DNA from 3 places in the Neobacillus sedimentimangrovi genome. Region 2 is predicted to be linked to each of the others. Evidence: riboswitches for the same ligand, from Rfam matches in the RefSeq annotation. Region 2 holds a riboswitch; each other region holds the start of a gene.
The links. A riboswitch is a leader RNA that binds a small molecule or an ion and turns the genes downstream of it on or off. The one in region 2 is predicted to bind preQ1.
Positions count from the first base shown of each region.

Region 1: linked by a shared signal. The riboswitch ahead of queC (7-cyano-7-deazaguanine synthase QueC) and the one ahead of GZA11_RS02740 (QueT transporter family protein) in region 2 are both predicted to bind preQ1.
Region 3: linked by a shared signal. The riboswitch ahead of queF (preQ(1) synthase) and the one ahead of GZA11_RS02740 (QueT transporter family protein) in region 2 are both predicted to bind preQ1.

Region 1 is NZ_JAAFZF010000001.1:111,336-122,634, reverse strand. Features, by position in the region: gene GZA11_RS00655 (hypothetical protein) at 193-480, shown strand; gene queE (7-carboxy-7-deazaguanine synthase QueE) at 575-1,300, opposite strand; gene queD (6-carboxytetrahydropterin synthase QueD) at 1,293-1,766, opposite strand; gene queC (7-cyano-7-deazaguanine synthase QueC) at 1,771-2,439, opposite strand; PreQ1 riboswitch class I at 2,486-2,528, opposite strand; gene GZA11_RS00635 (short-chain fatty acid transporter) at 2,711-4,027, shown strand; gene GZA11_RS00630 (YjiH family protein) at 4,091-5,365, opposite strand; gene GZA11_RS00625 (GNAT family N-acetyltransferase) at 5,964-6,413, opposite strand; partial or broken gene GZA11_RS00620 (helix-turn-helix domain-containing protein) at 7,190-7,645, opposite strand; gene GZA11_RS00615 (DinB family protein) at 8,011-8,469, opposite strand; gene GZA11_RS00610 (MBL fold metallo-hydrolase) at 8,705-9,397, opposite strand; gene GZA11_RS00605 (sulfite exporter TauE/SafE family protein) at 9,645-10,415, opposite strand; gene GZA11_RS00600 (sulfurtransferase TusA family protein) at 10,466-10,696, opposite strand; gene GZA11_RS00595 (MBL fold metallo-hydrolase) at 10,725-11,299, opposite strand, start outside.
Region 2 is NZ_JAAFZF010000003.1:113,038-124,336, reverse strand. Features, by position in the region: gene GZA11_RS02785 (sugar phosphate isomerase/epimerase family protein) at 1-373, opposite strand, end outside; gene GZA11_RS02780 (Gfo/Idh/MocA family protein) at 391-1,434, opposite strand; gene GZA11_RS02775 (Gfo/Idh/MocA family protein) at 1,437-2,468, opposite strand; gene GZA11_RS02770 (ThuA domain-containing protein) at 2,496-3,224, opposite strand; gene GZA11_RS02765 (LacI family DNA-binding transcriptional regulator) at 3,303-4,346, opposite strand; gene GZA11_RS02760 (carbohydrate ABC transporter permease) at 4,450-5,268, opposite strand; gene GZA11_RS02755 (carbohydrate ABC transporter permease) at 5,268-6,128, opposite strand; gene GZA11_RS02750 (ABC transporter substrate-binding protein) at 6,318-7,616, opposite strand; gene GZA11_RS02745 (globin domain-containing protein) at 7,947-8,339, opposite strand; PreQ1 riboswitch class I at 8,597-8,641, shown strand; gene GZA11_RS02740 (QueT transporter family protein) at 8,687-9,184, shown strand; gene GZA11_RS02735 (DinB family protein) at 9,339-9,863, shown strand; gene GZA11_RS02730 (exonuclease domain-containing protein) at 9,982-10,590, opposite strand; gene GZA11_RS02725 (DoxX family membrane protein) at 10,859-11,299, shown strand, end outside.
Region 3 is NZ_JAAFZF010000008.1:23,391-34,689, forward strand. Features, by position in the region: gene gntK (gluconokinase) at 1-762, opposite strand, end outside; gene GZA11_RS04920 (GntR family transcriptional regulator) at 755-1,486, opposite strand; gene GZA11_RS04925 (NAD-dependent epimerase) at 1,693-2,724, opposite strand; PreQ1 riboswitch class I at 2,965-3,011, shown strand; gene queF (preQ(1) synthase) at 3,136-3,636, shown strand; gene GZA11_RS04935 (queuosine precursor transporter) at 3,652-4,269, shown strand; gene GZA11_RS04940 (L,D-transpeptidase family protein) at 4,504-6,405, shown strand; gene GZA11_RS04945 (ParM/StbA family protein) at 6,803-7,969, shown strand; gene GZA11_RS04950 (hypothetical protein) at 7,986-8,576, shown strand; gene GZA11_RS04955 (DUF4023 domain-containing protein) at 8,639-8,776, opposite strand; gene gdhA (NADP-specific glutamate dehydrogenase) at 8,984-10,366, opposite strand; gene GZA11_RS04965 (LysR family transcriptional regulator) at 10,540-11,299, shown strand, end outside.

The DNA.
Region 1 (11,299 bases), on a different contig from region 2:
CCCTTGAGAAATTCCTTTCTATTGCATTTTTAGTATACCATGTCCACCAGAAAATAGGAACAGATGTTTTTATATTTGTTGTAAAAATTTAACTAAAGTACCAAAAAATGAGTAACAATTTGAAATACATATAGCAATTGTAGCCTAATAGGCATAGGATATAGAAGCTCATAGGTGGAGGTGTGACATGTAATGAATATTCATCCAAACAACGTAAGACCACATCAACATGGTGGAGGCCATGGTTGGGGACATGGAGGCAGTCATGGTCATTGGGGGCATGGAGGACACGGAGGACATGGAGGACATGGATTTCATCCTCATGGCGGGTTCTATCCAGGATTTACGGCTGGGGCACTAACAGGATTAGCATTAGGCGCAGCAGCAACACCTGGCCCTTATCCAGCACCATACCCATATCCTTATCCCTATTATGCCTATCCATACCAAACGGGATATCCGTACCCCTATCCGTACTAAACATCCATGACTAACCAATATAAAAAGCGTCTCGGAACATGAACCGAGACGCCTCCCTCATGAATGGAGCAAGCTGAGTGACTTTTTTTATCAACTACACTCCTCGTTTATTTCCCCATAATAATGTATGCATTTGCGGTAATACTTTCACGTTATTTAATGTTGGATCTTGGATGACTTTTTCTATTAGTCTTTCATATTTATCCAGCAAATGAAGAAGTAATTCCTTATTATCCATCGTGGTTAGATCATCATTACCCACTTGTAAGAAGAACGGGATGTCTGGATAACGTGAATGCACTTTTTGGGCATATCGATAATCTTCCTCATCAAAGACAACAACCTTTAAACTAAATTTTGATTGTTCATTTTGTTTTAATTTCGAAATGATTTCATCTAATATTTCAAAGTTGGTATCCATTTTGGAGCTTGGCGGTTTGGGGGAAATGGTTAGTTCATCAATTTCATAAAACCAATCCTGCCACTTACTCCCTTGCGTTTCCAAACCTGTTTTTATCTGCTTCTCTTTAAGCAGCTGAATCAATTCACTTAAATTTGTTAATAAGGCTGGATTCCCACCAGAAATCGTGACAAAGGAGAAATTGTTCCCACCAATTCTCTCTAGTTCTTGCCAAATCTCCATAGGTTCCATCATTCGAATATCCTTTTTTCCTGAACCATCCCAAGTAAAAGAAGAATCGCACCAGCTACAGGAATAATCACAGCCTGCCGTTCTCACAAACATCGTTTTTTGACCGATGACCATCCCTTCTCCCTGAATGGTGGGGCCGAAAATCTCCATGACAGGTATTTTACTCATCTTCCATCCACTCCCGTCTCGCTTCGGCGTAGCTGGTTGGTGTTTCATATAAACGGACAAATTCTACTCTTGCACCGATTAATTGATCGTTTTTCTTTAAAGCCTCCGCCATTTTTTCAAAAATCCAAACCACCATATTTTCTGCCGTCGTATTCATCGGAGGCAAGGTTTCATTTAAATAGCGGTGGTCGAGATAGATTTCAATTTCTTTTTTCCAAATCTCTTTTATATCTCCAAAATCCATCATCAACCCACGATCATCCACATACCCACTAATACCAAAAATAACTTTGTACGTATGACCGTGAAGATTTTTACATTTTCCCTCATAACAGTGTAAATGATGGGCGGCATCAAAAGTAAATTCTTTACTTACCAATACTCTTTTTGAATGGTATTTTAGCTGATTACGCTGAATATCTTCATCCATTTTTTGGAGTTTATCTACGATGCGAAATCCATACATATGCTTATAACTCCTTTCTAGTGCTTAAATATTGGTCCAATCCCCGTATACGCAATAGACATGCCGGGCATTCCCCACACCCATCAGCCATGATTCCGTTATAACAAGTCAATGTTTTTTCCCGGACAAATTCCAAGGCATTTAATTGGTCAGCTAATTCCCAAGTTTCTGCTTTATTCAACCACATTAATGGTGTGTGGATGACAAATTGCTGGTCCATGGATAAATTTAACGTTACATTTAATGATTTAATAAAAACATCCCGACAATCTGGATATCCACTAAAGTCTGTTTCACATACACCAGTGACAATATGCTTCGCACCAATTTGACTAGCAAATATACCTGCGAATGAGATAAATACAAGGTTTCTGCCCGGTACAAAGGTAGATGGAAGTGCTCCATCCTCCCCTTCTTTCACCTCAATATCATTTCGAGTTAAAGCATTAGGTGCCAGTTGGTTTAATAAGGACATATCTAAAATATGATGTTGTATTCCAAGTTCTTTCGCGATGTTCTGAGCACATTCAATTTCAAGCTTATGTCTTTGGTTATAATTGAACGTAACGGCGATGACTTCTTCAAATCGTTCCATTGCCCAGAACAGACAGGTTGTACTATCCTGCCCTCCGCTAAAAACGACAACAGCTTTCTCTTTCTTCAACATGAAAATCTCTCCTTTTAACAGAAAAACAGGACTACTAAAGAAATTAGTCCTGTTTTCCTTAGTTTTTTATAGAGGGTAGCTAGAACCTCTCCCGCTTCATGCGGATTTTATTTACTTGACTATATGATTATATACTATTTTAGCAATTTTTCAATCTATCTTCATCAAGACTCTTGGTACAAAAAATGAACAAGGTCCTCTCCTCCCACCAAAACGAACTAGGTTATAACACTATCTCTTTTGTCATACTTTGAGTAGTAAAAAGGGGGGAGAAACAATGTTAAACAGAGTTTCAGAACGCTTTTCTCGGGTGGTACAACGATATTTGCCAGATGCGTTTGTGATTGCAGTGTTGATGACCTTGCTTGTATTTGTGTTGGCTATTTTTGTGACTCCTACAGATCCATTAGAATTATTTCAGTCGTATGGGGATGGGTTTTGGACTTATTTAGCTTTTACGATGCAAATGGTGCTCTTACTCATGACAGGGATGGTCCTTGCCTCGGTTCCATTTATCCGTAAAGGTTTAGAGGCCCTTTCAGCAAAGGCCAATACCGCAAACAAAGCCTATCTTTATACCTTTCTCATTACATCCGCCGCTTATTATATTAACTGGGGGTTGGCTGTCATTGTTGGTGCGATTGTCGCACGTGAGGTTGGAAAACGAAATCAAAATGCTCATTTTCCATTATTAGTAGCGTGTGCCTACGCCCCTACCGCACTCTACTCAGCAGGGTTATCAAGCTCCATTGGTTTAACCGTTGCAACGAAAGGCCATTTTCTAGCAGATGTCATGGGCGTCATTCCTACCTCAGAAACGATTTTTCATCCTGGTACCATTCTCATCCTTATCACTCTCGTCATCACCATGCCGATTTTCATTCTATTCATGGCGCCCAAGAAAAATATCATTCCTTATACACCAAAAGAAAAAGAGCAACAACCGATTAAAACGGAAAAAGAAGAAGAAAAAACTTTTGCCACTTCGTTAGAAAACACCCCTATCCTTGGAATTTTAATTGGATTGGTGGGTCTCATTTATACGATATTACAGTTGGGAAAAGGAACGGACCTTAATTTAAATCTCATTAATATTTTGTTTTTATCATTAGGTCTAATGTTTCACCGTTCACTGAATCAGTACGGTAAAGCCTTTCAGGAAGCAGCAGGTTCTATTTCACCGATTATTCTTCAATTTCCATTTTATGCAGGAATTATTGCACTTTTAGGGAGCTCAGGGCTTGCCGATATCATTATTAAAGGAATGATCTCCATTTCAAGTACGGAGTCATTTGGGGTTATTACTTATTGGACAGCCGGACTTGTCAACCTACTCGCCCCATCTGGTGGTGGCCAATGGGCACTACAAGGGCCTCTCTCCGTCCCCGCTGGAATGGAGCTAGGAGTCGATCCTGGTGTGATTGCCATGGTCGTAGGCTGGGGAGATGCTTGGACGAATCTCATCCAACCATTCTGGGCATTACCCATCTTAAGTATTGTCGGCCTCCATATACGTCATATCATGGGATATTGTATCTTGCTCGCCATTTGGATCGGAATCGTCAGTTCCATTTTGATTTATTTTGTCTATTAGCTTACATCCACTCATGAAAAAACCTCGCCACTTGGACGAGGTTTTTTTCAATGCTTTTTCCTGTTATAAAAGTAAATAAGCAATCGGAGCCGTAAGAAGGATGGTTAATACCACCCGTTCAAACCAGATGACGATCAGTTTGCCGACAGTGAGCGGAATTTCTGTAGAAAGAATACATGGAACTACGGCCGAGAAGAAGATGATGGATGATACAGACACGACGGCGATGACAAACTTCGTCACAAGGGCAGCTTTTGTCACCAAGAGTGCAGGCAAGAACATCTCGGCTATACTGACAGCACTTGCTTTTGAAGCAAGCATCGCATCCGGCAGTTGAACGAGTTTTACGAACGGGTAGAAAATATAGCCGAGCCAATCAAATACCGGCGTATATTCTGCCAAGACAAGACCTAATAAGCCTACCGACATGATCGACGGCAAAATTCCCATGGTCATGACGAATCCGTCTTTCAAGTTGTCCCAAATATTTCTACCAAGACTCGGAGACTGATTGGCGGTCTTCATGGCCTCATTCCATGCCGTTTTTACTCGGTCTTTTTTTATAATGACCTCTTCATCGCCTTCCATATCTTGATAATAGGCATCACTCATTTTGGACAATGGCCATATCCGAACCGTAATCGCCGTTACCAAAAATGTGACGACAAAGGTGACCCAGAAATAGGTGTTCCAAATTTCCATTAAGTTCAGGGTTTTAGCTACGACAATCATAAAGGTGGCCGAAACAGTGGAGAAGCCAGTGGCAATAATCGCAGCTTCCTTGATCGTATATTTTCCTTCCTTAAACACCCGGTTGGTAATTAATAAGCCAATGGAGTAACTTCCAACAAAGGAGGCCACCGCATCAATAGCCGAACGTCCAGGTGTCTTCCATACCGGCCTCATGACTGGCTGCATGAAAATCCCGACAAACTCCAATAGCCCATACCCCACCAATAAAGCAAGAAACACCGAGCCGATAGGGACGAGTAAACCTACGGACACGACCAGTTTGTTAAACAAAAACGGCCCCATATTAGGATCAAAAAACCACTTTGGTCCAAAATTGAAGACAAGCATTACTCCAGCAACCAAACCAATTACTTTTAAAATTGAAAAAATGAGTGAAACGGTATCTTTTTTCCATGTTCCCTTTACAAATGGGTAAATGGCTCCTAATAAGATCACAAGGAGAGCGTAATAAGGCAAGACACCTGGTACAGCCGTTTGAATATAGGAAACAATATGGTCGAGCATGATGGAAGATTTTCCATTCAAAGTGACCGGAATAAAAAAGACGAAAATGCCAATCGCACTATAGACAAAAAACTTTGCCATATTCCCCAAGTTATTTGCCCGCAATTCCGGCTTCACCGTTTTTTCTTGTTCCACTGGAAAATTTGTCATACACTTTCCCCCTTTAAAATGTAATTGCCCTAAAAATAAAAACGCTTTCAAAATAATGTAAAAGATTCCTAGATTCGGACCGCCTACCCAATTCTCCGGTCTTTCCGCCTCTTCCTGATGATAACAGTGAAACCATATCCGGAGTGCTGCTACTGTCTAAATCTTCCTAGTCATGAAGTCATACCTAGATCAATGGATAGCATCCTAGACTGTTCTGTCCTTCACTCCTAAATCCCTATTAATAAATGTATTATAAAGTTTAAATATTCAGAAAAATACTATTAAAACTTTGGAAAAAAGAAAAAAGTTTTAGGTGTAAACAAAAGATTTTGGGTCAAACCGGGATATTTATAGTAATTATTTTATGAAACATTCACTTTTTTCAGGGGATTTTCGGTGGCATTTAGTCAGAATTTATAGGTTTGTGAGATTTTTAAACTCTAACCCTCCAACCGGAATGCTGAAGCATAATATGGTGATTGTGGAGTTTTAACTATTCCAGTCATGTAGTACCCCCATTGTATCTTCATTACCGTTTCTTTTCAAAATAGGTTAAGGAGAGGTTTCCATTAACCATGACTTCCTTTATCACTTGAAATCCATTCTTTTTATAAAAACGGACGGCTGGGACATTTTTGGAAGCGGTGGACACGATCATTCGATTCATCTTAAAATTGGCTTCTATAAAATCTAATAGTGCTTGAGCAATTCCCTTTCGAAAATGATTCGGGTGGACGATTAATCGATGTATATCTACTTCCTCATTGACCACTTTAATGGAAATTACTCCACAAAGTTGTTCGTCAGAATAATAGCCATAGAAAGTTTCTCCACATGTTTGCAAGGTTTCCACTGTGTCTTTTAATGGGGGGATCTCAAAAGAACCAATCATCTCAGCCTCTACTTGATAGGCTGGGATTTGAATGTTTAAAACCTTCTCCGCGGTTTCCTTCACACGAATGTCCAACTTTCGAATCATGTTTTACTTCCCCCTCAATTCTTTTTATTTATGGCTCTGTAAAATTAAATCTTGAAATTTGAAACCTTATCAAATTCTTTATATTATTGTAAATAACACTTTTTATATAAAATGACCGATATAATTTGATAGGTTGCTTTTTTCTAAATTTAGTAGGTGGTGACCAATAGTGAAACTTCCTAATGGTATAACTGGATTTTATGAACCAAAAGTCAACACCCCTCCACCTCAAGTAGACGGGAGACAATTTAAGCAATTATGTTGTGATGTTGCATTACGTAGCGGTTGAAAGGTCATTGAATTTAATAGCCTACACAAGTTGAGAATTTTTGATAATCAATTCTATATAAATACATTTTCCTTATCTTGCAGTTGCATCGGTAGTTGAAAATGGAAACATTACATTTATCGACCAACCTTTTATTGATGAGCAAATTTCTCTTTATTTTCAAGTATTAAAATCAGATGTGCTAAATGCTCCGGTTTACCAAAGTTTTGTAGCATCCAAAGAGTTGAATAGTGCAGAATTGGTTCAAATCTCCAACTGGAAACCCGAAACAATAGGACAAATCATTTTTAACTATTGGGATTGAACCCCAACCAAGAATTATCTCACGTAAACACGAGCATGGTGAATCATTTCCAGGGCAACAAAGGATGATCCTCATAAAACCATTTCATTCTTAGAAAGTGGAAAAGGGAGTGGTATATACCACTTCCCTTACCTGTCTTACATATCATTTCTCGTACTATAAAAATCCCGACGGTTTTTACTGTCAATCTTTATATTTATTTTTCAAACTATCTGAGCCAATGCCACCAACAACCATTAATACGAATGGTAAAAAGTTTACGACAAATTTTGGCAAGCCTTCTAATATCGTTATTTTTGTACCAACAAAATAATTGAAGCCGAGAATAGATAGTTTGATGATTAATAAAAATACGCCTAACATGAATACCGTATCAAAAAATGTTTTCCATTTTGGATAGGCCAATTGCTTACTATCTTTAATCACTTTTTCCGTCAATTCTTTGTCACTCCTCAACAATTCATCTATCGTAATACCGAATAAATCACTCAACTCAATGATGATTTCGATACTTGGATAATTCTTACCCGTTTCCCATTTCGAAACAGACTAACGACTCACATGAAGTTTGTCTGCAAGATCGGCTTGTGACCATCCCCTTTTTTCTCTTTCTCTTTTTAATCGTTCACTAAAAATCATTGTTCAACCTCACCTTTCTTCCTTTCCATTATCGAGGAAAATAGTGGTTAAAGTAAAGCTCTTAATAGGTGCATCTAGGGGCAACCTCCTGTTGCACCTTCATTTTTCAGGAAAATCCAAGTAGCAACTTCATGTTTACAATGATTATAATTTGTATGTAAGATTGGATGGAGCCGTATCAGGTTGTGGCAACCAATTATCTGGAACTACCTCTACTGATTCCATTTCCTTCAATAGAATAAAAAATGGCGACCAAGGGCAAGTGCGGCCATGTGTTTGTCAAAAATCCATTTAAATACAATTCAATATTTCTTGAAAGGTAAAAACAGCCACTTCCAAAAGGAAGCAGCTTAGCAGAATCCCTATTACGCATAATTTTTCATCAGAATTTGGTTGTTAATATGATGTTCCATATGTTTAAGATAATCTTTTATTAACCACTCTACTGTTTTCAATTGATTGTTACCTATATCACAAACATAAGATAATTTCTCTTTCGGAATATTTGATAAAATTTTAATGATTTGTTTATTTAATGCGATAAAAAGGTTACATATCTCATCCAGTGGTCTTTCTTGATAATTTTGAAGTTTGACCCATTGATCTTGGTTGTAGGATTGGATGACCAATAGTTGTTCTTCATACTGAATGTTTATAAACCTTTGAAGATTATTTATGGCGGAGTCACATAGATGTCCTAAAATCTCTTTTTTTGACCATTTATTTGGTAATGGGCGATTGGATATTTCTGTTTCTAACATTGCGTTTAATACTTTCGGTAAGGTTTGTATCCAGTGGTTTATCCCATTCATTATTTCCTCCACACACTTCACCCCTTAAATAGGTATCTAAAAAACAAAATTCGACTAAAGATAGGAATATCCCTTCTTAAACGAACCTATCCCTTTCGTTGAAGAAGAAAATAATTCCCTTTTGAATCATTTGGTACAACCTTACGAAACAGCCAAAAGAAAAGACCACCCCCGAAATGCTCATACCATACCTTATGGGATGATCCTACTTAAAATCACATGTATGAATCGAATCGTTCAAATTTTGTTAGGAACTAGAAACGTATTTCCCTCCATGGTAACAATAATAATTTTTCGCTTGTAGATCTTTAAGTTTAGCCAAAGATTGTTCCGCTTTTTCAAGGTTTAAACAAAACTGTGGATTGGCTACCACTAATTCATCCTTTTCCTTTACAGCGGCATCACCGGTAATGACACTATTTAAGCTAGGAATATAGAGTGAAATATGGCCGGAAGTATGACCTGGTGTGGCGATGACTCTACATTGGTCATCTAAAATCAAATCCCCATCACGGACCGTTTGATCTACTGGAACATGCTTCAAACTCTTTAATTGTTGGATAAACCATTTTCCAAATTCGATTTCTTCCGCTGACATGTTTTCTAGCAACGCTTCGGCTTGCGCTAATCTCTCTGATTTGACTTCCCCACTGATGTATTTCGATTCTTTTTCGCTAGCTATAATCTTTACCCACGGATACTCTTTCTTAAAATCATATAAAGAACCGATATGATCGTTATCATAATGTGTGATAATAATATTTTTTAGTTGCTCCATTTGATAGCTATATTTGAGAATTTCATTGGTAATCAGCGGCAAAAAATTTTTATGCCCAGTATCTACTAAGGTAAGTTCATTATTCATGATGATTAAGGTCGGGTAAATCGTATCTTTTTGGCCATTAAATTCATAATGAATAGGAAGCCCGATAATTTTCATTTTCCGTCCTCCATCTTACTCTAATTTTTCCTAATAGAGACTTACTTCCATTGTAAAAATATATATCATAAAACTCAAAATATCATACATTTCATTTAAATAGATCATTACATAAAAAAATGATAAATCCATGATGGAAAGTTTATAAAAAAAATGAAAAGAGACTCCCTGAGTTTTAACCATGAATAAATGGAGAGGAGTTTTCTAATAACGATTTCTCTTCCCTTTCTTATCTTCATTGAATCTACTACAAAATATCCATCCAAATCTTTACGGCAGTTGCTAGGATCATGAATGCCAAAATGATTCGAAGAATTTTCGTCTTTATCTTTTTCCCAGTCACGGCCCCTAATGGAGATGCAATAAGACTTGCTACAATCATAATGATGGCGGGACCATAATCGACTTGGCCTGTTGTCATTTTACCAACTGTAGCTCCGATGGAAGAAATAAAAGTAATGGCCATAGAAGAGGCAATGGTCATCCTTGTTGGTATTTTTAGGACAACCAACATAATAGGTACTAATAAAAAGGCACCTGCCGCCCCAACGATTCCTGACCCAATCCCAACTATCAAAGAGAGGATGGCTGCAAGCCATTTATTAAACTTCACTTGATCAAATGGAATGTCATCCAAACCTTTTTTAGGAATAAACATCATGACCGCTGCAGTTAATGCAAGTATTCCATATACCAAATTGATGCCTGCTTCAGACATTAGCTTTGAGCCATATCCGCCAATAAAACTTCCTATTAAAATATTAATCCCCATATTTGTAATTAAGGATTTATTTAAATATCCACCTTTCCGAAAAGCCCATACCCCTCCGATCGTTGCAAAAAATACCTGTATCGCACTTATGCCTGAAACCTCGTGAGCACTAAAGGTAGCAAAACCAAATAATGGCGGTATATAAAGAAGCATAGGGTATTTAATGATGGATCCACCGATTCCTAACATCCCAGAAATAAAGGAACCAATAAAACCGATGAAAAAAATGATAATCATAAATTCCATATTCCTTCCCTCCTAAAAAAGGGAACCCAAGCAGGTTCCCCATGATAAGATTAGTTCCCTTTCTTCATCCAGAACTTTAGGACTTCTCCATCTTCTTCATATTTCAACATCTCATGTCCACTTACTTTTGCCCAAGCAGCAAGGTCTTTTTTTGCTCCTTTGTCTGTTGCATGAATTTCTAAAACATCACCTAGATGTAACTCATTCATTGCTTTTTTTGTTTTTACAATGGGCATGGGACAAGCTAATCCTTTGACATTTAAAATTTTTGTAGATTCCATAGGTTATAGACTCCTTATTATTTAGATTTTAACGAACCGCACAACGGTTTGGTCCAATTTCCATTTCGCGTTGTTTCTCTAGATCAGGGTTCATTTTCCCCATGTTTGTTTTTCGAATTTCTTGGTATGCATTTGGTTGAGGCGGTAAGTTTTCTGTTACCAATTTTCTAAATTCATTTTCATCTTCTATATTCAATCCATGATTGTTCACAAACAGAGTGCCTAATTTTTCCGATACACTTCCATCTTCCTTTAATTCATCCATGATCATGAAGTGAGCTGGTAAAACCACAAGATCAGCGGAAAGTTCTCTATATCGGGAATAAAGGCTTTCTCGTAAATCTGTGACCCAGTCTTCGGCCTTTCCTGCTAAATCCGGTCTTCCAATTGAATTAATAAATAGGATGTCTCCTGAAAGAAGGAACTTCCCATCAACGACCAAGGAAGTAGATCCGATAGTGTGCCCAGGGCTATATAGTGCATGAATATCGATTGCGGTATTTCCAATTGTCACTACGTTTCCACCTTCTAATGGCATGTATTCGAAAGTTACCTCCATTGCATCCTTTGGTGGCAACCAGTATGTTGCACCTGTTTCTTTCG
Region 2 (11,299 bases):
TAGGAAATTTTGCACCTTCTTGATCCCCTGGTATTCCTGAAAATGCATTCACTACTGGTACATTCATTAATCCAGCCAATTGAATGGTTTTGGTTAACGTTTCATGGGATTCTTTAGCGAATTTTTCATCTGGAGATAACGGATTCCCATGACAACTAAAAGCACTTATTGTTAATCCGCGAGAATGGACTTTTTCAAGATATTCGTTCCGCTTTTCTTCATTTTCCAGTAATTCATCTAAAGGACAATGTGCATTCCCAGGATAACAACCTGTTCCGATTTCCACGGCTTTTAGTCCTGCAGCTTGGACATGATCTAGCATCTCTTCAAACGATTTTTCTGAAAATAACACGGTAAAAACCCCAAGTTTCAATGACGCCAACCTCCACTCTATTTATTAAACTGTACACTCTTTCCGGTTTCACTACTTAGATAAATGGCTTCGATTATTTTGGTGACCTTTAATGCTTCTTCCGGTTTTACGACTAATTCACCAAGACCTAGACAAGCATCAATAAAGTTTTCTGCTTGTGGTATTCCTGGATCGTCCTCACCCAATATGGTTTGTGCTTGTGTATTGAGAAGCATGCCGTTTTTCGCTTGATAAAGTTCAAATGGAAAGACATTGATTCCGCCATTCACCCCAGAAATACTTACATGTTCCGTATCTTCCTTAATATTGGCAGCCCATGAACATTCAAATAAAAGTGAAGCTCCATTTTCAAACGTAATATAACTAGTTACATGATCATCTACATCAAAACTTTCCGGATCAAAAGAACCCCATTCATTTACCTGGTTGGGCTGCTTGCTTAATCGATTGTAGGCTCTTCCCATTATCTCTGTAGGCTTTGGATTACCTAATAACCACAAGGATAAATCAAGAAGATGACAACCATAATCAATTAAACTTCCTCCACCTTGCAACTCCTTGTTCGTAAAGACTCCCCACCCAGGTACTTTTCGACGTCTCAATGCTTGCACTCTCGTTACGAGTACATCTCCTACTTCATTACTTTGCATCGCTTGTTTTGCCGCTCTTGCCTCTTTTTTGTGACGATAATGATAGGCAATAGATAAAACTTTGTTATTCTTTTGGGAGGCTTGAATCATTGCTTCACATTCTTCCGCAGTAATGGCCATTGGTTTTTCACATAGGACATGGACCCCTGCCTCTAAGGCAGCAATGGCGATTTCTGCGTGGGACTTATTAGGCGTACAAATGGTAACTGCATCTACTTCATGAAACATTTCCTTGTAGTCCTGAAATACATGTTTAATTCCGTATTTTTCAGCCACTTCATGAGCACGACTTTCATTTACATCATTGACCGCTGTAATAGTTACACGATCTTGAAGTTTTTTATATACGGGAATATGTCTATGCTGGGCAATACCTCCTGCACCGATAATTCCCATTCGTAATTTCCGCATACTTACACCTGACTTACTTTTGTAATTTTTTTGCTTTCATTTGATTCAATAGCAGCAATAATTACCTCTAATGATTTCTTACCTTCCTCACCACTTATTGGAGGTACCGTATCCGTTTCAATCGAATGAACAAAATGTTCAATTACATGGCTATTTTTTTGTCCACCCTCCTCATTCGATTGAATCTTTCCTAGTTTATAACGAACGACTTCACCATTTTTATATTGAACGACCAAAGAATAGTTTGGATCATCCTCTAATCGTAAAATAGCTTTTTCACCATAAATAATAGTTGAATTATCCTCACCTGCGGTATAAGCCCAGCTTGCAGCAAGGGTTCCAATTATTCCGTTTTCAGTTTTTAAGATGAATACAGCATTATCATCGACATCACTTTTCTCTTTGGCACTTGTTTCCACAAAACTTGCAACTTCAACAAATTCTTCCCCCAATAAATATCGGAGCAAGTCAACTTTATGTACTCCTAAGTCTCCCATTGCACCGATAAAGGCCAAATCCTTTTTAAAGAACCAACTTTCTTTCCCGTCTGCACTCCAAGATTCTGGCCCTCCGTGACCAAATGCGGTTCTAAAACTATAAATCTTTCCTACTTCTCCGTTTTCAATCAATTGCCTTGCTTTCACATGTGAAGGGACAAAACGCTGATTATGGGCAATCATTAATTTCTTGTTATTTTTCTTCGCCGCTTCAATCATTTGCTCTGCCTCTTCACTTGAAGTAGCCATTGGCTTTTCACATAATACATGGGAACCCGCATTCAAAGCTGCAATGGTTACAGGAGCATGAAGGGCATTTGGAAGACAAACACTTACCGCATCGATTTTTTCATTAGCCAATAACTCTTCATAACTTGTATAAGCTTTTGCATTGTATTTTTCCGCCATTTCTTTTGCGCGACTTTCAACAATATCGCATACCGCAGCAATTTCTACTCCAGGATGTGCATCATATTCTACTAGATGACGATATCTAGCAATACTTCCACAACCAATAACAGCTACTTTTAATGTCATATTCCTCTCTCCTTTTCTATAATTCTATTAAACCGTTGCTTTGTCTGAGATGGTTTCCAATGGCTTTGCGTTTCCATAGACAGGTGTTGCCGTTTCAGCTGGTTTTACCCAATTTACCCCATTTTTTATAACACGTTGAATTTCTTTATTGTGGTAGGTTTTATAGGTTTCATGTCCAGGGCGGAAGTAGAAAATTTTACCTTTTCCACGTTTAAATGTGCAGCCACTACGAAATACTTCTCCACCTTCAAACCAACTGATAAAAATGAGTTCATCTGGTGTTGGAATATCAAAATGCTCGCCATACATTTCTTCTTGTTCTAATTCAATATATTGTCCAATTCCTTCGGCAATTGGGTGCGTTGGATCAACAACCCAAATTCGCTCTTTCTCATTAGCCTCTCGCCACTTCAAATCACAGGATGTTCCCATAAGTTTTTTAAAGATTTTAGAAAAGTGACCTGAGTGTAAAACAACTAGGCCCATGCCTTCTAATACCCGTTTATACACTTTTTCAACAATTTCATCTTTTACTTCATCATGGGCTTTGTGTCCCCACCAAACTAAGACATCGGTTTCTTTTAATACTTCATCCGTTAACCCATGTTCTGGTTCATCTAATGTCGCTGTTTTTACATTCACATGATCGTCTTTTATAAATTCAGCGATTGTACCATGGATACCATTCGGGTAATTTGCTGCAACCACTGGATTTGTCTTTTCATGACGGTTTTCATTCCATACCAATACATTCATTTTTATTAACCCCTTTTTAATTATGAAATTTCCGCAAAAAGCAAACGTTTGCATTAAAGAATGCTGTTATATTATTTTTTAATTTTTAGTAGAGTCCTCTTTCGTTAGATCAATGCATGACTCTCTTTCAACAATGACTGCAGGAATAATCACTCGTTTATTAACCATGGTTGGATCTTTAATCTCTTCGATTAAGCATTTAGCTGATTGATAACCTAACTGAAAGGTTTGGATATCCACTGATGTCATAGGCGGTGTTGAAAGTCTAGAAATCATTGTATTGTTAAAATTGACAATACTTATTTGGTCCGGAATCTTAATATTACGTTCTCTTAAAGCTAAAAGTACCACTAAAGCATTTAAGTCATCTGTAATCACTAATGCGGTTGGAGGTTCTTTTAAGTTTATTAGTTCATCGACAGCCTGTGCTCCTTGATCCCGGTTGTATGATATATGTTTGATATAATCATTATTCGTTTCAATACCATTTTCACTTAGCGCTGCCATATATCCATTTAATCGGTCTTTTGAAACTTCAAATCTAAGATCTCCACCAATTAAACCGACTCGGCGATGACCTCGTTTAATGACAAATTCTGTGGCATCTTTTGCAGCTTGGAAATTATCATTATCCACATACATAATGTTTGGTGAATCCAAAATGGGTTTTCCTAATACGACAAAAGGGATTCCTGAATTGATTAAAAAGGAAACCACTTTGTCATCTTTTTTCGAATACATGACGATGACCCCATCTACTTTTTTCCCTTGCACCATCTTAACTGTATCTTGAAAAATATCTTCCTCTGATTCTCCAGTTGCAATGCATATGCTATACCCTTGTTTATGGCAATAGGCACTAATGCCGGTTAATACTTCTGGAAACACAGGATTTTGCAAGGATTGGCTTATGGAATTCTTCATCACAATCCCAATTGTCTGTGTGGATCTCTGAACTAATGTCCTTGCATTTAAATTCAGATGATAGCCCATTTCCTCCATAATTTTACGGACTTTCCGTTTTGTTTTTTCACTAATATTTGGACTATCCGATATGACACGTGAGACAGTAGAGGGAGAAACATTTGCTTTTTTTGCAACATCCTTGATTGTGACCGACACCACTTTTCCCTCCTCTCATTCTTGGAAATAAGTCAGATTATCTGTTGTCATACAAGCTAGTTATGTTCGAAAAAATACTACTATTAAACATGTTCCTCGTAAGCTATTTGACCGCACCTTCGGAAACACCTTTGATAATTTGCTTCTGTGCAAAGAAATAGGCGATAATGACAGGAATAATTGCTATTGTTAATCCCGCTAATGCTAAATGCCATTGTTTTGTAAACTGACCAAAGAAAAAGAACATTTTCAATGGAATGGTTGCAGATTCTTCTTTTAATACAAGAGATGGTAATAAAAAGTCATTCCATATCCAGATAATATTAAGAATTCCTACCGTTACAGATATTGGCTTTAATAACGGGAAAATAATATGCCAAAATACTTGAAATTTATTAGCCCCATCAATATATGCCGCCTCATCAAGTGAATTGGAAATTCCATTCATTGCACCATGGTATAAAAAGATTGACAAGCTGCTTCCGAATCCTAAATACATAAAGATCAAACCTGCACTATTCAGCATGTCTGCTTGACCAAAAATGGATACAAGCGGAATCATGACAGATTGGAAAGGGATTAGCATGGCACCAACAAACATGAAAAAGATAAAACCACTTAATTTACTTTTATTTCTCGCTAATGCATAGCCCGCCATAGATGAAAAGATGATGATGATCCCTACTCCTAAAATAGAAATGATTAAGGAATTCATCAAAGAATGAATAAAATCTAAATGATAAAAGGCCTCAACAAAGTTTTCCATCGTAAATTCTTCAGGCATTCCTAGTACATCGGAAAAGATTTCCCTTTTCGTTTTGAACGCATTTACAACCATTAAGTAAAATGGTGAAAGCCATAAAAGGGCTAACAAAAGGCCGAAAATTTCAAGGATAATGCGATTTCTTTTCTTCTTCTGCATTACATTTCGACCTCCCGTTTTTTATTATAATAAACCTGTGTTAACGCCACTGTTGCCACAAGAATCAAGAAAATGATCCCCTTAGATTGAGCAAACGCCATTTGATTATCATTAAAAGCTGTCTTGTAAATTTCCATTGCCACCATCTGTGTGGAATTAAATGGTCCACCACCAGTTAATGACAAGTTTTGGTCGTATATTTTAAAGGAGTGAGATACAGTCAGGAACATACTTACAGTGAAAGCAGGTGCAACTAATGGGAAAGTAATGTTTTTAAAGCGCTGGAAGCTATTTGCTCCATCAATTTCAGCCGCTTCCATTAAGTCCTTCGGTATATTCTCCAAATATGCAATGTAAATAATCATAATATAGCCAGCCCATTGCCAGCAGTTTAGAATCACAAGTCCCCAAAAGCCTGTTTCTGTATCGGATAACCAGCCTTTCAAAGCTTCAATGCCTAGCAAATCACCGATTCCACTAAATGCACTTACGAAAATAAATTGCCAAATAAATCCTAAAATAAGTCCACCAATTAGGTTGGGCATGAAAAATATAGTCCGTAAGAAGTTACTAGTTTTCATTCCTTGTGTAACTAACAAGGCAAGTCCTAAACCAAGAACATTAAGTAAGATCACTGATACAACAGCAAATTTAATAGTGAACCACAATGATGCTCTGAATTCTTCGTCCTTAAATAAATCAATATAGTTGGCAAATCCTAAAAATTCGGTAGCGGTCAGACCATTCCAGTTGGTGAAAGAATAATAAATTCCAAAAAGTAATGGGATGATGACGACAAGGCCTAACCCTAATAGGACCGGCGTCAAAAATATCCAAAATGATATATCCCGATTTCTCACCTAAACCCCCCCTGTAATAATTCCCGATCAATTAAGGGAATAAATGTAGCACCTTTGGCAAATAGAATAATAATCATCACTAGTTTTTTAATAGCTAACGAAGCAACAATTACTGCTTCGTTAGCTAGCATATATTCATTTGAGGGTCAAACTTAAGCGTTTGTCCGCCTTATTGACATTTTCTTCTGGTTATTTACGTGATTTTTCCCAAGCTTCTTGGGCTTTTTTAATTGCTTCGTCCCAAGTACTTTCACCACTTAAATATTTTTGCATATTTACAGCTAATACCCCTTCTTGCCATCCAGTTGGTGATCCTAAGAATACCCAGCCAATGGTATTACCTTCAGAAGCATATTTGTAAATTTCTTTTGAAAGTGGATCAGCAATTTTAGATGTGTCATAGCCTTCATACGCCGGGATAAATTTAAAGTCTTCCAATACAGCTGTTTTACCAGCATCAGAAGTATACATCCAGTCTAAGAATTCCTTAGCAGCTGTTACTTCTTTTTCATCACTCTTCTTATTTACAGCCCAGTACATTGGAACTCCTACAGGTAATTTACCTTCGAAGCCTTCAACTGGAATTGGAACAAAACCAATATTCTTTTCTGCAAATTCAGGATCGATATCATAGATAGAGTTGTAAGTCCAGTTCCCTTGTTGGATCATGGCAACTTTTCCTAATGAGAATAATTGTTCTACTTGTTGAGAATAATCAAGGCTTAATACAGGCTGAACAGAGTACTTCGCTTGTAAATCAAGCATTCTTTTCAATTCTTCAGACTTTGTGAAAGGAGCGGATTTGGCATTATATGCTTCAACAACACTATGATTAAAATCAGGCGCCATGAAAACGTTTGCTAAATGGTTACCAATAACCCATTGTTCTTTAGCCGCTAATGCAAATACTGCCTCAATCCCTAACTCTTTCTTTTTACTATCTAAAGTTTTTACTGCCTTTTCTAAATCTTCATATGTTTTAATAGACGCCGGGTCAATTCCAGCCTTTTTAAATACTTTCTTGTTGTAAATAAATCCATAACCTTCTTGGTTAAATGGCAATCCAAGAACTTCCTCGCCATCCTTCACACTATCAAGAGTTCCTTCAAGTGCTGCCTTTGCTGCTTTTGTTTCTGACAGGTCCGCAAGGTAATCCCTATAGTTTTGGACATCTGATGGTCCACCTACGTTAAAGATATCTGGTTCATCGCCAGAAGAGAAGGCTGCTTTTAAAGCTGCACCATAGTCGTTACCGCCACCAACAGTTTTTACATTGATCTTTATATCAGGATGTTCTTTTTCGAATTGCTTCACAAGGTCTTCAAATTGGTTTTTAAATTCAACCTTAAATTGGAAGATATCAACCGTTACTTTATCCCCACTACTGGCTTTCTCTTTATCATCGCCTGTACCACCGCATGCTCCCAATACAACACTTGACGCTAACAATGTTGATAAAAGACCAGCATACAACTTTTTCCCCTTCATTTCTTTTCCTCCTAATAAACTTGTAATTTTCAATAGTTTTTCATGAATTCGTTTGCATAAATTCACGAAAAAAACATCACTATAAGCAAACGCTTCCAATTCAAATTTAAAATTAATCTATTAAGTACTAGGTAGAGTATATTAATAAAACCTATTTATAATTACGAAAACGTTTGCATTACGTGATTGATTTAATATTACCATAGCCTACCTATGTATACAAGAATTTTCAGATATTTTTATATAAATCTATTTGTTAAATTTCATAAAATTCCTAAAATAAAAAAAGATTCCCGTTCCTTCCTGAAGAAGTGACGAGAATCCTGTTAATTACTCCTTATCTGGACTGTTCACCATGATTCCTGCTACTTGTGTCAATCGATCATAGAAGGCTTGACCAGCAGGATTTTTATCTAGACCGATTTCTTCAAATGCTTCCTTCATGCAACGAAGCCAGCATTGGGCTCTTTTTGGTGTGATTTCAAATGGTAAATGGCGCTCTCTCATAGCTGGAGGTCCAAATTCTTGACTGTATAGGGGAGGTCCTCCTAAAAATTGCGGCAGGAACATGCGCTGCTTTCGCTTGATTTCTTCGATATCCCCTTCAAATAATGGCGCTAAATCGGGGTCGGCGTAAACGCGTGGATAAAATGCGTCAACCAGTTTATCTATAGTTTCTTGTCCACCGATCTCCGTGTAAAGTGATTTAAAAGGGTATTCCATTTTTTTCACCCCCTCTTCCATTTTCTCTTTTTTTCATTATAAAGAATTGCTTTGCGAAGTTTTGTGATTTAAATCACGTTTTTGTTTGACATCCATTGGCACGTCTATTAAGATTAAGTTTTTCCATCCATACTTTTGCCTTATACTTATCATACCAATGAAATGGATTCATACTTAGGTATTCAAATTAATTTTTTCCAAAATTGTGTCATTGACCCGTATTTCCTTTTATATTAATATATTAGCTTGTTAATAATGATAAAGTGGTTCGAAACCATCCCACTATAAAAAACTAAGGAGAATTTCATATGGAAAATACATCAAACATGTTAGATGCTCGTCAAACAATGAGCAGAGAAGGCAGCAAGGTACGGGGCATTGTTGTGAACGGAATTGTGGCGGCATTGTATATTGCTGTTTCAGCCATGATTGCACCATTTGGGTTTACCCAAGTTCAGTTCCGTGTTTCGGAAATATTTAACCATCTCATCGTTTTCAACAAAAAGTACCTGTACGGGATTATTTTAGGTGTATTTTTAACAAACCTATTCTTTTCCCCGATGAAGGCCTATGACCTCATTTTCGGTGTCGGCCAATCTTTACTTGCATTGACCATAACAATCGTTTCTGCACGCTATGTTAAAAGCATTTGGAAACGAATGATGATTAATACACTTGTATTTACGTTTACTATGTTCTTGATTGCACTTGAACTTCATTTGGCATTTGATTTACCATTCCTATTTACTTGGTTAACTACGGCCGCGGGTGAATTTGTTGTATTGGCTGTCGGCATGCCAATTATGTACCTCATTCATAAACGCGTCCGTTTTGATAAAATATGAAAATAAGAAGTAAGAGCTGTTGCTTAGGTGAACAAACCGGGCAGCGGCTCTTTTTTATGGTAATTTTTTGAAAGAAGAAATACAATGAAGTTAGTCCTAAATGAATTAGGATGTACAGTGATTTATAAAATTGATTAGATAGGAGAGGATTCGATTGCTTCAACGTCCAGAGGTAAATGAGTTCCCAGAGTACTATGTCCCGTATGTATCATTAGTACCTGAGGGGGATTTGATTCCAATTCTTCAAGAGAATCTTAAGAAAATGATCAAACTTTTTGATGGGATTTCGGAAGAAGACAGCTATTACCGTTATGGGGAAGGGAAATGGAGTATTAAAGAAGTCCTCGGTCACATTACAGATACTGAAAGAATCATGAGCTATCGGCTCATGCGTATCGGTCGCGGCGACAAAACACCTTTAGCAGGGTTTGACGAGGAATTCTTTGTCAATCATTCTAAAGTCAATGAATTGCCTGTAAAGAAGATTCTTGATGACTTTATTGCCACAAGAAAAGCCACCATTACCTTAATAGAAAACATGCCAACTGAAGCTTGGACGAACGAAGGGAACGCCAATAACACAAAGGTCACTACCCGGGCGATCGCCTACATTCTTGCCGGCCATGAAATTCACCACCGCCATATTATAGAAGCAAGATACTTATCAAACTTAAAATAATTGAGCATGCCCTCCTGTCCTCGAGTCAGACATTTTTTCTATGCCTATCGAAAAAAATGTTAAAAATAAGGCTCGATTAGAAATAAACCGCCATGCAGCAAACGGCATGACGGTTTTATTATCCCAATTTTGCTCTTGATGTAGCAGGCTTGTATTTTCTCATTGGACCGTATTCTAAGATTTCCTGAAGATATAAGTTCCCTTTTGGGCTCCTTTTTTTAAGTAATTCCATTAAATATGTAATATCATCCATCGCTCTATGTGTTTGAATGTTGGTGATTTCATGGGCTTCAAGCAGCGTAATTAATTTTCCGTTAGGGAAACCATATTGCTTCCATGGTACATTCCTCATCGTACAATACCACTTCATGTCATTAACCTCTGGATACATATGGTATAGAAAACTACGGTCAAAGGAAGCATTATGGGCAAACACCGCATCTGCCCTATGAAAATAGGTTCTTATTTTTACATCACTGAATCTTTTTCCACGCACAAGATCAAATGGGATTCCATGGACTTGAAAGGCCCTATCATAATTTCTACGAGCTGAATCTGATATCGGCTCCCTTAAAAAAGAATCTTCTTCTAAAACTTCTATTATTTCACCTGTATCCTCATGATAAGAAAAAAGCTTTAAAGCAAGTTCAATGACCTCATCTGTAGTCGGGCCTAAACCTGTCGTTTCCACATCCAACAGTAATCCATAGCACACCTGATTCCTCAATGCCATCATCCCTTAAATCGAAAATTTCCTTTATTATATCAAATATTCCCTAACCATCCTATAGAGACACCATTCCCTCAATACTATTAAACCCCGGAATACATGATGTTGACCTATCTATTTTTCATGACAATTGCAATGTAATAAAATGTTCAAGTCTTTTTGACTAATATGTGAAATAGTGAACAAAATCGTCTTCATTTAAGAACGATTTGCTATATTAATAGTGTAATAAATAATTTACCTTTCATTAAGGAGATGTATTAATATGTTTAACACATTTCTAAGGGAAAACAAAATTGCCGCTGGTATTTTAACCGTATTGCGTTTATTTCTTGGATATTCTTGGTTCACAGCAGGTCTTGGAAAAATAACTGGTGGATTTGACGCCTCTGGTTTCTTGAAAAATGCCATTGCCAATCCGGTGAAAGGTCCTGACGGAAGCGTTGTTTATGGCTGGTATGTAGATTTCTTACAAGGCTTTGCTCTACCAAATGTTGAACTCTTCAACATTCTCATTCCTTGGGGTGAAACATTAGTTGGTTTGGGATTACTATTAGGCTGCTTAACCACTGCTGCAATGTTCTTTGGTTTAGTGATGAACTTCTCTTTCTTCCTCGCAGGAACGGTTTCTCACAACCCAACGGACATTTTCCTCGGATTCATCATCTTAGCAGCTGGCTATAATGCTGGTCGCTACGGATTAGAT
Region 3 (11,299 bases), on a different contig from region 2:
CTCGCCCTTTCTAATGGCATTTACACCCAAATTGGAAAGTACGCCATCACTTGCGCCAATGACAAATGGTGTGTCTGGTTCGATTCCGATCTGTTTTGCTAGATCAGGATTGCAATTTGTAAATACCTTTGTAGTTGGTACAAGATCAGGCAATTGATCTCTAGTAATCCCGGCTATTTTTAATGCCTCTTCATCCCAATCCAAGTTTTTGAGATTCATCAAACCCATCGCGGAAGCAATTGAAAAATCGACCACATATTGATCAAAGAATTTTTTAAAAATATATTCCTTGATTCCAATATATTTTTTTGCCTTGGTAGCGATTTCAGGTCGCTCATTGACAATCCATGTAATTTTACTTAATGGCGACATAGGATGGATGGGTGTTCCTGTTCGTTTATAGACCTCATGTCCATTCCATTCATTTTTAATTTTATGGGCCCATGCTTCACTACGGTTATCTGCCCAAGTAATACAAGGAGTTAGTGGCTGATCCTTTTCATCCATTACTATGACACTATGCATGGCACTACTGAAGGAAATAAACTCCGGTTGTTTTTGTGGATTCTGTTTCATAATGTTTGAAATGGCTTTTAATACAGTTTGAAAAATTTCATCTGGGTTTTGTTCAGCTGTTGATATATCTGGTGTATAAAGCGGATAGCCAATATTTTCTGTTTGAATGACTTCTCCTTTCTCAGAAAATAGGACCGCTTTCGTACTCGTCGTACCAATATCTACTCCTAACATATAGCTAGTCATCTTGTTGCTCGACTCCTTTAGTTAACATTTGTTGTGACATCCAGAGGTCTTCAACTTTCTCTTGAACATCATCAAAGTTTTTGTGCAATGATTCAATCATTAATGCTCTATCTTTTGTTCTGATGGCCTCAATATAAAGATCATGGTTATTTATAATTCTAGTAAAATCATCATATTTTTCTTTGATACGAGCACGCATCGATAAGAGAATAAGACTTTCCATTACCGGCTTTAAATTATCCCAAATCATCAGGACATAGGAATGATGAATCGACCGAATAATCGTTTCATGGAACATGATATCTTGATAGGAAAACTCATCCGCATCTTTATATTTGATTGCGACTTTCATCATTTCTAATATTTTGCTAAGTTCGTTTACTAATTCTTGAACATCCATTTTTACTAATCGTTCAAAGACAAACGTTTCGATGAGCAGCCGAACATCATAAATTTCATTTATTTCTTTTTCGGTTAAACCTATAACAACGGCCCCCATTCTTTCTAACCGAATGAGATTTTCAGAAGCCAGTGTTTTTAATGCTTCACGAACGGGAGACCGGCTTACGGAAAAATCTGCTGCCAATTTGTTTTCTGATAGAATGGCACCGCTTTCAATGATACCAGAAATAATCCGCATTCTTAGCTCACAGGCCACACGCTCTCCGGTTGAGGCTTTAGAAAGCCATTTTGTTGGATAAAGAAAATCTATTGATTCGGACATTCATCCACCTTCTTTAATTCGAGTATACTTGTATACAAGTATTATAACTAAGATTTTTAATAATGCAAACGCTTTTATTCAATTGTTATGTTTAAATAAAATAATAGGATTTTAGAATTGTAGGTAGTTTACACTACTTATATCTTCTCCTTTAATAACTGTGGAAAAAGATTTATGTTCTTTTTAACACCCTTAAAAAAATCCCTTCAATCATGAAGGGATTTGCTTTTCTCGTTTAAGTGATACATTTTATACCATTCGACAAAATGGCCTAAACCTGTTTCTAATGTGGTGGAAGGATAGAATCCCACATCTTTATGCAGATCAGTAATATCCGCATAGGTTTCTTTTACATCCCCCGGCTGCATAGGCAATAATTCTATTTTTGCTTTTTTGCCAATCAGTTTCTCTAATACTTGAATAAAAGCCAATAAGTTTTCTGGGCGGTTGTTGCCGATATTATAAATTTTATAGGGGGCTTTACTTGAACTGATTCCAGAATTTTCTTTATCCCCACATGGCCTTGTTTTAGGTGGCTTATTTAATAAACGGATAATTCCTTCGACAATATCGTCGATGTAGGTGAAATCTCTTCTCATGTCACCATAATTAAATACCTTTATTATTTTTCCTTCAAATATATTTTTTGTAAAAGAGTAGTAGGCCATGTCGGGTCTTCCCCACGGTCCATAAACGGTAAAAAATCGAAGGCCTGTAGTAGGAATTTGATATAAATGGCTGTAGGTATGAGCAATTAATTCATTTGCTTTTTTCGTAGCTGCATAAAGACTTACTGGTTGGTTGACGGGGTCTTTTGTCGAAAAAGGGATATGGTTAGTTGCCCCATAGACAGAACTTGAGGAAGCATAAATGAAGTGGTCAACAGGATGATGTCTGCAAGCTTCTATAATATTGATAAACCCTACTAGGTTGGATTGGGCGTAGGCATGAGGATTTTCGAGACTATAGCGAACGCCAGCCTGAGCAGCTAAATGAATGACAATTCTTATAGAATTATTTTCAAAAATGGAGTTTAATGCTTTTCTGTCGGTAAGATCCATTTTATAAAATTCAAATTGAGGATAAACCTTCAATAGTTCTAGCCTGTCCATTTTTAAACGAGGATCATAATATTCATTTAAATTATCAATGCCAATCACATGATGGCCAAGTGTCAACAATCGTTTGGAAAGATGAAATCCAATAAAGCCAGCCGCCCCTGTCACTAAAATGGTCATTATTTTACTTCTTCTCCTTTCGAACATGTTCCAATCCGTAATACGATACAATATGCAGCAGGAGATAAGGAGGTATGGATATTTGCACGAAAAAAAGGATAGTATGTCCCCAAATTTCATCTTGGTATGCGTTAGTTCCATTATATGCAGGTCTATTGGTGGTTAACATTTTTTTACATTGACACAGATAAAGGGGATCACTATAGTATAATTAGGAAAAAAAGAATACCCGTAACTGAAACGGGAGAGGTTCATAGCTGATACCCTCTATAAAAAACTATGGATTCATGACAACTGGCCATGTCCATAATGGATGTGGCTTTTTATGTTTTTGTCCGTTTAGTTTGAATGAGAAGCGGAAACGAACCTCTCCTGTGAAAGTGGATTACACATTTTACAGGAGGTTTTTTTATGTCTGGAAGAACTTATGAAGAAGGATTAAAGGATTTAACATTGCTTGGGAATCAAGGGACAAAATACTTATTTGAATACTCCCCAGATGTGCTGGAAGCAGTTGAGAATCTTCATCCAAATCGGGATTTTTTCGTGAAATTTAACTGTCCTGAATTCACCAGCCTTTGCCCGCTGACACGTCAGCCGGATTTTGCCACTATTTATATTTCTTATATCCCTGATAAAAAACTGGTGGAAAGCAAATCTTTGAAATTATATCTGTTCAGTTTTAGAAACCATGGGGATTTTCATGAGGATTGTGTCAATATTATCATGAATGATTTAATTAAGCTCCTTGATCCAAAATATATTGAGGTTTGGGGCAAATTTACCCCTCGTGGTGGGATTTCAATTGATCCATGGTGTAACTATGGTAAACCGGGTACAAAGTACGAAGAGATGGCCCAATATCGTTTAATGAACCATGATCTTTATCCTGAAAAAGTGGATAATCGATAGGAAAGAGTTAAAGATATGCTATTTTATTTAAATGGTATATTTACAGGATTATTGATTTTGGCCAATATCACGGCAGTAAAGCTTTTCCATATTGGAACTTGGGTAATATTGCCCGCAGCGGTGATTATCTATATTTTTACCTACCCTATTATTGACGTCATTACGGAGGTTTATGGAAAAAAAGATGCCCAAAGGACGGTTCATTCAGGATTAGTGACACAAATCCTTGCTTTAGTCTTTATAACAATTACGATCCATTTGCCTGAAGCTCCAGTATTTAAAGATCAGGAGTCTTTTGAGACGATTTTAAATGGAAGTTTTCGGGTGGTACTTGCCAGCTTAATTTCTTACACTGTCAGTCAACACTTGGATGTATTTGTCTTTAATCTATTAAAAAGCAGACATGGGCAAAAGAAACTATGGTTACGAAATAATGCCTCCACCATGCTAAGCCAATTAATTGATACAACCGTTTTTATTGTGATTGCTTTTTATGGAACAATACCGCTAGAAGTACTAGGCACTTTAATCATTACTCAATATATTTTTAAATTTTTAGCAGCTATTTGTACGACTCCTATTGTCTATTTCCTGGTAGGGATTGCTAGGAAACATGAAGCAAAAATACTTTAGGTCAATAATTTTTTTAACCCCTTGGTCTATGACCAAGGGGTTTTTGGCTTGGATTTAACATTATTTAATAAAATCGGGAAAATTTTGGACAAATAATCTTTTAGTCTCTAAAATTTTATAGTAATATTTAACCATAAAAATATTATACATATTACAAATTCTTCACCAAATTATGACAAACTATTTAATTTATTCATGGTATTTTAATAGAAATATATAACCGGGGGAGGAAATATGAGAAAATTTACGGTCATTTTTGTTTTATTACTGTGTATGTTTTTGAGTTATATACCAAAAGTAGATGCAGCGAGTTCACAATTAATTATTATTAATAAAAAGACAAACACTCTTGCATTCTATGATTCTGGAAAGCTAGTTCGCACATTTAGTGTAGCAACAGGACGTACAAGGGATTTAACACCTGAAGGGACCTTTAGGATTGTTAATAAGATTGTGAATCGTCCGTATTATACGGGTGGTATTCCAGGGGGAGATCCGCGTAATCCGTTAGGAAACCGTTGGCTTGGATTAGAGGCTAGAGGGACATATGGTACAACCTACGCCATACATGGGAATAATAATGAAAGCTCTATCGGCAAGTATGTTAGCTCTGGCTGTGTACGCATGCATAATGATGAAGTCCGTTGGCTTTTTGATCGGGTAAAATTATATACCCCAGTCATTATTACTTATTCCAGCAATAGTTTTGATGTGATAGCAAAGGAAAAAGGGTATTTGGTTGAATCAAATGGTTGGGTAAAAGTTAACGGCAATTGGTATTATTATGAAAAAGGTGTGCCTAAAACCGGATGGCTAAAACATGGGGGCCAATGGTATTACTTAGATAAAAATGGTGTGATGAAGACTGGATGGGTCTTAGTCAATAACAAATGGTATTATTTACAACAATCTGGGGCAATGAGGACTGGATGGTTATTAGACCGGGGTACTTGGTATTACCTTGATCAATCCGGTGCCATGAAGACTGGCTGGTTATACAATGGTGGAGCTTGGTATTACCTTAATAATAACGGTGCCATGAAAACTGGTTGGTTAAAGGATAAAGGAACATGGTATTACCTCAAAAATAACGGCGCCATGAAAACCGGATGGCTCTTAGATAAGAAGAAGTGGTATTATCTTGATAAAAGTGGAGCTATGAAAATTGGCTGGCTGAATGAATCAGGTAAGAAGTACTACTTGGACAATAATGGAGCAATGGTAACTGGCTGGTTAAAATACGAGAATAAATGGTATTACTATAATAATAATGGTGTCATGAAAACCGGATGGCTCTTGGATAAGAAGAAGTGGTATTATCTTGATAAAAATGGAGCCATGAGAATTGGCTGGCTCAATGAATCAGGCCAGAAATACTACTTAGACAATAGTGGAGCAATGGTAACGGGATGGTTGAATATCGAAAATAAATGGTATTACTTCCAGAACAGTGGTGCTTTGGCTGTTAATACAATAGTTGACGGCTATAAAGTAGGTAAGGATGGAGCTAGGATCCAATACGTAGCGTTAGGTGACTCATTAGCTGCAGGAATTACTCCAGAAAATAAAGATGATTTAGGATATCCAGATTATATTGCTGATAATTTTGGCAAAGACTCAATTGGATATAAAAATTTAGGTGTTCCTGGATATACATCTATTCAATTAAAAGCGGATGTGCAAAATAATAAGGAAATTCAAAAATTAATAGCTGAAGCGACACATATTACAATTGATATCGGTGCGAATGATTTACTCCCATTACTGCCAGATAATCCAGATGAAGCTTTAAATCCTACTGAAGTAATGCAGGCAATTGGTGATGTCTCTAAGAACATTGATTCAATTCTTGGCACAATTGATAAGCTAAATCCAAATGTAAATGTGTATGTAATGGGATACTACAATGCGTTCCCATATTATCCTGAAGAACTTCAGAAACAGTTATTACCGTTGATAAAGGCATTAAACGATGAAATTAAAAAACAAGCTATTGAAAATGGCGATACATTTGTAGCAACTGATACTGTCATTGCTAGTGACTTTAAGAAATATATTCCAAATCCAGACAATATTCATCTAAGTAAATCCGGATATCAAGTCATTGCTGATGAATTTTGGAAAGTAATGAAGTAGATGGTGTCTGACACCACTTAGAAAATGAAATAGAAGGTGCCCTTCTTGGGTGCCTTCTTTTTTTATAGATACCTTTAATAAAATCCTTTTTTGTAAAATTTGTTACATTACCCGTATGTAAACATCTTTGTAAACATGTATACCAATTGTAGACAATTTGTTTACAAAGATGTTTACACATATACAAATACGTACACATTCTTTAATAGAGCGATGTATACATATTTGTAATTAATGTTTACGTAAATGTTTACTTATTTTCCAATGTTTACAAATTGGTATACTTTATTACACTTATATTTCTTTTTAGCTTGTGACATTGAAGTATCAATGCATCTTCTATACGCTTAATAGTAAAGAAAGTTTTCAATCTATTAAGTGAAAAGGAATGATGTTGATGACGAAGTCTAGAATTGCTGCTGTAGACGTAGGCAATGACTCTGTTAAGGCCATTTTCGGTGAATTAGAACGTGAATTAAATATTCCAAACATTATTGCAAGAGACACAGAAGATCGGCCTGTAATCGGCATCGAAGATTTGGACAGTAAAGATCCGTTGGATGGAATCCATATTAGAGTCCACTCCCCTTCCTTAAAAGAAAACAATGTGATTTACCGTGTAGGGAATTTGGCAACGAAAAGCATTAATGCAACTGAATTAGATCCCGGCAGTAGTAAATCGGAGGAAGACCAAACATTAATTATGCTGTTTGCCACCCTGGCACTAGATGCAGTGAATAGTGATTTTCCACGGAATAAGAATGTTATTGATGCTAGCTACATACTTGGAACCGGTCTACCGCTTCGTGAAGTAAAAGAAGGAAAAGATGCAGGATATCGCTCAAAATTGCTTGGTTCCGTTCATCAGGTTGAGTTTCTCGTCACACCAAAATATCAGGGAATGAAGGTCAATATTAAATTCGACGAAGTGAAGGTTTATCCAGAAGGATTTGCTGCTTTTATCAACTTGGTGATGGATAATAGCTTAAAAATTATTAATAAAGACCTTATTGACAAGCGTATCTTAATTCAAGATATTGGAGGATTATCTACGGATATCGCGGTCATTAAAAACCGCAATGTTGATGATGACAAAGCTCAAGGGTTTAATCTTGGGGTTTCAGAATCACTTGAGCAAATACGAGAAGAAATCCGGAAAAAACACGGCGTGGAGCTTGATAGTCGTCGTGATGTCGTCGAAATTATTACAAAGAAAAATGACCGCAACCATATTATGGTGAAAGGAAGCCGGACAAGTGTCCATGATATCACTGACCGCATCCTACTTGATTTGGCAAAGAAACAATACAGACTTCTAAGAAATGTTTGGGCTAAAAATTCGCAAACGGAAATCTGCTATTTTGTTGGCGGCGGTTCAATCATTTTAAAGGAATATATTAAAAATATAAACAACAGTCTAGATGGCTATAATATTGATTTCTTTGAGGATGAAAAGGAAAGCATTTGGATGATGGCTAACGCCTATTACAAGCTTATTAAGGATTTTATCCGTAAAACAGAAAAACAAAATGCTGTTAAAGATAAAGCTCCAGTTAAAAGCTAATTAAAGGTGTGAGTCTATGAAAAAGACAGCCACTAAGGAGATTAAACGTGGACAGGCCATTTCTTTTCGCCTTCCCTCTGATACACCAGATTATCTATTAAAACAGCTACAAAAAATAAAAGAAACCGAACGTAGGAACTTTTCTAGTAAGATTGCTGAGTTTGTCCTGCAAGGGGTCAGTCAATCTTTTTCGCGGGAAAAAGAGACAATCACCATTCCCCTTCCGAAAGGATTAACGAAAGCACAGCGTGATTGGCTAAAGCATGAGCATTCAGAAGCACTATTAGGAAGTATCCTATATCATTTAATTTCTGACCCTGTAAGGTCAACAGCACTGCTGGCCTCATTAAATAGCAATGCGGTAGATATTGATGAGGCTCTATACCTTCAGGAAGAGGCAATGGCAAGTCAACAGGTTGTTTCTGCCGATATGGAAACTGATATTCAACAAGATTTTACTGGCGGAATGGAAATGGAAGACGATTTAGAAGAGTTGACTTTGGAGAATTTGACACAGATAGACTCCTCCATTGAAAATCAAATTGAAGAGAAAGAACTGGACATTGATGATTTGTTGGGTGGCTTCTTAGCAAAAATGAATCAATAGTGGCGGCCTTTTTCCCCACCTGAATGACTAATTATGAAATTCGGGTGGGGAAAAGCATCGTTTTAATGGGTTTTATTCGGTAGTTTTTTACTTGGTGTATCACTACCTTGATTTTCCCTGTTTTTCTGATCTTTTTTCTGTCTTTCCTGTAATTTTTCCACAAATTCATGGGTGTTACCGCTTTGAAGATTATGATCCATGTTATCCCTCCTTATTGCTTGAACAATGGTTAATGTATCCAAAAGAATTGAAAAACATGCAAACAAAGGGGCTGTCCGGAAAGTGGTATTTCAGCCGAAATCTTTATAAAAGCAAAACCCAAGAATGCTGTTAAATCAACATTCTTGGGTTTTTAATTTGGGTTCATTTTTCTCTTAATTGGACTTTTTAGACAGCCCCTTATCTTTTTAAATAACTCCCTGAGCAATCATGGCATCAGCCACTTTTGTGAAGCCAGCGATATTAGCACCAACAACTAAATTACCTGGGAAACCATATTCATTAGCAGCTTTGACACAGTTTTGGTAAATGTTCACCATGATTTGATGAAGCTTCGCATCTACTTCTTCAAAACTCCAAGATAATCTCTGGCTGTTCTGTGCCATTTCTAAGGCAGATACGGCTACTCCTCCGGCATTAGCTGCTTTACCAGGGCCAAACAGTACACCATTGCTTAAAAATACATTAATGGCTTCATGTGAAGATGGCATGTTTGCTCCTTCTGCTACAGCCTTAACACCATTTGCAACTAACATTTTTGCAGCCGTTTCATTAATCTCATTTTGCGTTGCACATGGAAACGCAATATCACATGGTATTGACCAGATACCAGAGCATCCTTCGAAATATTGGGCATGTGGATGGTACTTGACGTATTCGCTGATCCGCTTTCGTTCAACCTCTTTAATTTGTTTGACGGTTTCAAGGTTAATACCAAGTTCATCATATACATATCCATTGGAATCACTGCAGGCAACAACTTTAGCTCCGAGTTGTTGGGCTTTTTCCATAGCATAAATGGAAACATTGCCGGATCCGGAAACTATAACTGTGCTTCCTGTGATATTAAGTCCTTGATCCTTTAGCATTTCCTGAACAAAATAAACTGTTCCATATCCAGTAGCCTCTTTACGTGCTAAGCTTCCGCCATAATTAACCCCTTTACCAGTTAATACACCAGCTTCAAAATGACCGCGCAGTTTTTTATACATCCCGAACATATAGCTAATTTCACGCGCTCCAACCCCAATATCTCCAGCTGGAACATCAGTATCAGGGCCAATATGGTGGTAAAGCTCACTCATAAAACTTTGACAGAAGCGCATAATTTCGCCGTCGGATTTCCCTTTAGGGTCAAAATCAGATCCGCCTTTTCCTCCACCAATTGGCAGGCCTGTTAAGGAGTTTTTGAAGATTTGCTCAAATCCAAGGAATTTAATAATGCTAGCATTAACAGATGGATGGAAGCGAAGGCCGCCTTTGTAAGGGCCAATGGCGCTGTTGTACTGAACTCGGAAGCCTCGGTTTACTTGAACTTTTCCGGTATCATCAACCCATGGAACACGAAACGTAATTAATCTTTCCGGTTCTACGATTCTCTCTAGAATTCCTTGTTTTCTATATATTGGATGTTTTTCAATTACTGGAATGAGAGAATCAAAAATTTCCTTAACCGCCTGGTGGAATTCGTATTCATTTGGGTTGCGGTTTTGAACCGTTTCAAACACCTCATTTATATATTCTCCAGCTGTTTTTGTTTCTGATTGTTCCACATGCTCAATGGTTGGCATGATATTCACCCCTTTTGAAAAAATAAATGATCCTTCAAATAAATATCTGAATATTCCTTTTATTACGATTTATACATTTTATAATGATTAATTAATCTCAGCAATATAAATAATAGATAAGATTAATGCTAAAATTAGATTAATAGAAAAATAGAGGCGGAGTAGTGGTTATTATGGAATTGAGACAGATTAAATATTTTATTGAAGTCGCAAAAAGAGAACATGTGACAGAGGCAGCTCATGAATTGCATGTAGCACAATCAGCGGTTAGTAGGCAGATTTTTAACCTAGAGGAAGAACTGGGTGTAAGACTGTTTTTCCGTGAAGGAAGAAATGTTAAGTTGACTCCTATTGGAGAGAGGTTTCTAGAACATATGATGCAGGCGGTAAAGATAATTGAAAATGCTAAGCGGGAGATTGAAGAATACTTAGATCCTGAAAAAGGGGTCGTCCGTATTGGATTTCCCAGCAGCCTAGCTGCTCACACTTTGCCAGCTACCATCTCCGCCTTTCGCAAACACTATCCGGAAGCGAAATTCCAATTAAATCAGGGCTCCTATTCCTATCTTATTGATGGTGTCGTGAAGGGAGAATTTAATCTCGCACTGATTGGACCTGTACCGAAAAAAGAAAAGAAAATAATAGGAAAAACGCTTTTCACAGAAAAAATTGTGGCCCTACTGCCTTATAACCATCGTTTGGCCAATAGCCCTCATTTGAAATTAAGCCAATTAAGGGATGATCCATTTATTTTGTTCCCTCAAGACTTTATTTTACGGGAAATTATTGTAAAGGCCTGTTCCCAGCTTGGCTTTGAGCCGAATGTGGCTTTTGAAGGACAGGATATTGATGCGATCAAAGGGTTAGTTTCAGCAGGACTAGGTGTTACGCTGATTCCGGAAATTACATTAATTGATAGTGTCCCTCCTTCAA